Regions from separate parts of the Xenorhabdus poinarii G6 genome, predicted to be linked through region 1. Evidence: predicted binding sites of a transcription regulator. Region 1 holds the regulator's gene; the other holds the start of a gene.

Region 1 (2,212 bases):
CATTTTTATCTGCTGCGCGAGATCACCAGGTTCAGCATTGGCAATGATGGTTGTATTCAAGTAAGAAAAAAGAGATTTTGATTCGTTGAGTGTGGCTACAGAATCATGGTTTCCCCCAAGAATAACAAGCTGGCAACCTGTAGGCTGTAATGCCACAATGAATTTGTTATACAGTTCGCGTGCATAGCTGGGAGGGGAACCTGTATCAAAAATATCGCCGGCGATAATCAGCGCATCAACCTGATATTGAATGATTTTTTCAATCAGCCACTGTAAAAAGTGCTTGTGCTCTGCGGCGCGGCTTTTAGTAAAGAAATATTGGCCCAGATGCCAATCCGATGTATGAATGATTCGCATGATTTTCCTGCTGTTGCCTGTCGGTTTTTCTTACTTGTTACAGGCGCTAATTATAGTGGTCGTGTGAGGGATGTCTTGTGCAATTCAGTTTTCTTTACTGAATTGTCGAGTTGGTTCGCATTCATCATGAAATATAACAATGGGGTAAGATTTTTTTTGAGAATGGGTTTGTTTCTTGATGATTGAGAAATAAACGTTTTTGTAAAATGGCCTTATGATATTTTACATCGAATATTGCTGATATTCATGATACTGGCAGGATTAACCATGGTTAAACGTATTTTGGTCGTTGAAGATGAAGTACCGATTCGTGAAATGGTTTGTTTTGTACTGGAGCAAAACGGTTATCAGGCCATTGAAGCCGAAGATTACGATATGGCTATCAGGCGGTTGTCTGAGCCTTATCCGGATTTGGTGTTATTGGATTGGATGCTGCCAGGGGGATCAGGCATACAACTTATCAGGCAAATGAAACGGGATAAGCATACCAAGATGCTCCCCGTGATTATGGTCACGGCTCGGGTAGAAGAAGAAGATCGGATACGTGGTTTAGATGTTGGTGCTGATGATTATATCACGAAACCTTTTTCACCCAAGGAGCTGATTGCTCGCGTCAAAGCGGTTTTACGCCGTCTTTCACCGATGGAGGTAGAAGACATTATCAATATGGATGGATTGATGCTGGATCCTTCATCTCACCGCGTTTCCAGCCAGGGCCAGAATTTGGATATGGGACCAACGGAATTCAAACTTCTCCACTTTTTTATGACTCATCCTGAGCGTGTTTATAGTCGTGAACAGCTACTCAATTATGTGTGGGGAACCAACGTTTATGTAGAAGATCGTACGGTTGATGTACATATCCGTCGTTTACGCAAGGCCTTGGGTAATCACGATAAGATGGTACAAACGGTGCGTGGTACAGGATATCGTTTTTCTATCCGTTACTGATCTTGTTTGACCGTTATATGCCGGCTATGGGGACATGAATTCCGTCGGCGTTGATTGGTGACGTTGGCATTGGTGTAGATATCGGGTTGATATTAAACTGATATTGAAGCGTCATCCCGTCTTGGTGTTTTCATTTCGGAGTAAAGTCGCGTGCTTGAACGTTTATCTTGGAAAAAATTGGTATTGGGTTTCGTGCTTTGCTGCCTGCCTGCGGTTATTTTGTCTCTTTTTATTGGTCACTTGGCATGGTTGCTGGTTATTACCCTCTTTTTGGCGCTGGTATGGCATGGTTACCATTTGCTGAAATTATCCAATTGGTTATGGTTGGATCGCAGTATGTTACCGCCCGCCGGTCACGGCGGTTGGGAACCTATCTTTTATGGTATTTACCAGATGCAGCAACGTAATCGTAAACGACGTCGCGAACTCACACAACTTATCAAGCGATTTCGTAGTGGCGCAGAATCTTTGCCCGATGCCATTGTGATGACGACGACGGAAGGCCATATTTTTTGGTGTAATCGTCTGGCTCAACATTTACTTGGGTTTCGCTGGCCTGAAGACAATGGCCAGCATATATTCAACCTGCTGCGTTATCCTGATTTCAGTCGTTATATCACGACGAATGATTTTTCCCATCCTCTAACGATCGAATTGAATAATGGCAATATAATGGAATTTCGTATTATGCCTTATTCCGAACAGCAATTATTAATGGTCGCGCGTGATATTACCCAGAAACGACGATTAGAAAATGCCCGCCGAGATTTTTTCACCAATGTCAGTCATGAACTCAAAACACCGCTCACTGTGCTGCAAGGCTATTTGGAAGTGATAGCGGATCAGGCAATTGATGGTCAGGTAAATCAGAAAGTTGTCAGTACGATGCAGGGACAAATACGCA
Region 2 (2,212 bases), 1.3 Mb from region 1:
TTAAGGCCGAAAACCGATTGTTGGGAAAAAGTTTTCGCCCCTCCTCCCAACGTGACATCTGCCCGTGCTGCCAGCAACTGTTCGGTAATAGATCCCTTGCCGCCATTTTCTAACGCATCAGTGACACATTTCTGCGAAGTTTCTTCTGGACCATAACATTTACGCATCGTGACATGCGCATATAAAGCCGCGGGGGTGGCATCCTGAATTTCAGCCGTGGTGACATTTCCCGTTGCCTTACCGTTCTTTTTGGCCAGTTCCAAAATGGATTGATGCGGTTTGCCAAAAACATCAATGCCCAACGCGCCATTATAGGTTTTTACGCCCGTCGCCCAGGCTGTAGCAGAAGCGGCTGAATCTGTCACATAGTTGGGTTTCTGCGTCTTCCTATTCAACGAATAGTGTGTATATTGCCCTGTGAATGGTAACGCATCGATCCCTTTAAAAAATCCACCTGCACCTTCTGCATAATTACGGGCAATGGTAATTTCAGAATCGCCCATACCATCACCGATAAATAAGATCACATTCTTAGCCTTGTTGCTATTCAAGGCTGCCTTAAGTACGGCAGTTTGATCCTGAGTCACACGGCGCGCACCACCAAACTCGGTAATATTGCCTTGTGCTGCCCGGTGTTGATCCAGCACATGATTGGCATCACTGACCGCCCAGACAGGCAGCGTTGCGCCTGATATCAATATCGCAACCACCGTAGCCAACCGATTTTTTTCATCATTACGCGACATATTGTTTTCCTTGCAATCAGATAAATAGAATAAAAAATCATCGTGCTCATTTGCTCGGATAATAGATATGTCATATGACATTTATGTGAATCTATGACGATACTATTATGACAATGCATGTATGACAATGCATGGCTAAACCCATGTTTCAGCAAGTCAGGAAAGAAACTGAGCGTTGCAGCAACCAAAGATCGAGCCACGATCCAACCGTACCTGACGTGATCTTATTAACAAAATGTAATTTTTATATTTCCAATTTGTGATAATTTATAGGATGTTTTTCCGATAGTAAATCATTATGAAAATAAATAATTTCATACCTATCTAATAGGTGTCGAGTTGCCACTGACAAAACAACAACTTGAAAAATAATAGGTATAGTGACTAGAAGGAACAAATATGCTACCCAAGAAAATTATCCTGGATTGCGATCCCGGACATGATGATGCCATTGCGCTTCTGCTTGCCCACGGAAACCCTGATATTGAACTATTGGCTGTCACGACAGTTGTTGGTAACCAAACCCTGAATAAAGTCACCCGTAATGCCCTTTGCATCGCACATATCGCCAATATTCACAACGTTCCCTTTGCCGCAGGGTGTCACCGTCCACTGGTCAGAGAGATCAAGATCGCCCCGGACATTCACGGGGAAAGCGGCTTAGATGGCCCGATTCTGCCTGAACCAACAATGAAACTGGATGCGCGTCATGCGGTTGATTTAATTATTGATGTGATTATGGAAAATCCCCCCAACAGTGTGACACTGGTTCCGACTGCAGGTTTGACCAATATCGCGATGGCCGTGCGTAAAGCGCCGCAAATCGTTGAACGTGTAAAGGAAGTCGTATTGATGGGAGGGGGTTATCATAAAGGAAACAAAAGCGCCGTTGCCGAATTCAATATCGTGATCGATCCCGAAGCCGCCCACATTGTTTTTAATGAAAAATGGCCGCTGACGATGGTCGGTTTAGATCTTACCCATCAGGCTCAGGCAACACCGGACATTATTGATGCAATCACCCAGATTAACACACGTACATCTCAGTTCGTGTTAGATGCACTGAAATTTTTTGGGGACAGGTATCGTGAACATCAGGGATTTGGCTATCCCCCGGTCCATGATCCTTGTGCTGTAGCCTATGTGATCGATCCTCATGTAATGACGACGCAAAAAGTTCCCGTGAATATCGAGCTAACAGGCACATTAACAACCGGGATGACCGTGGCGGATTTCCGTTTTCCGCCCCCTGAAGATTGTCATACCCAAGTTGCAGTCAAATTAGATTGCGCCAGATTCTGGCAGTTAGTGATTGATGCCCTGAAAACAATCGGTGAAACCACTGATCCTGGTTAATGTCGTTCAATATCTTCTTTGACTATTAGACACACGTTTTCGTCTTAATGGTCAAAGAAGACGCTATCAAACTAATCGGAATCCCATCAACACGGCGCTGCACAAGATCA

What was found. Region 1 encodes PhoB, which activates phosphate uptake and scavenging genes when phosphate is short. Its sites were predicted from a motif close to CTGTCATAAAACTGNCNNAT; they were not measured.
Region 2: the regulator PhoB is predicted to act here: its motif matches at 819-838, upstream of phoA (alkaline phosphatase).

What each region holds. Positions count from the first base shown of each region.
Region 1 is NZ_FO704551.1:430,168-432,379, forward strand. It holds gene sbcD (exonuclease subunit SbcD) at 1-357, opposite strand, end outside; gene phoB (phosphate regulon transcriptional regulator PhoB) at 625-1,308, shown strand; gene phoR (phosphate regulon sensor histidine kinase PhoR) at 1,459-2,212, shown strand, end outside.
Region 2 is NZ_FO704551.1:2,775,269-2,777,480, forward strand. It holds gene phoA (alkaline phosphatase) at 1-746, opposite strand, end outside; gene uriH (uridine-preferring nucleoside hydrolase UriH) at 1,146-2,102, shown strand; gene XPG1_RS12875 (sulfite exporter TauE/SafE family protein) at 2,169-2,212, opposite strand, start outside.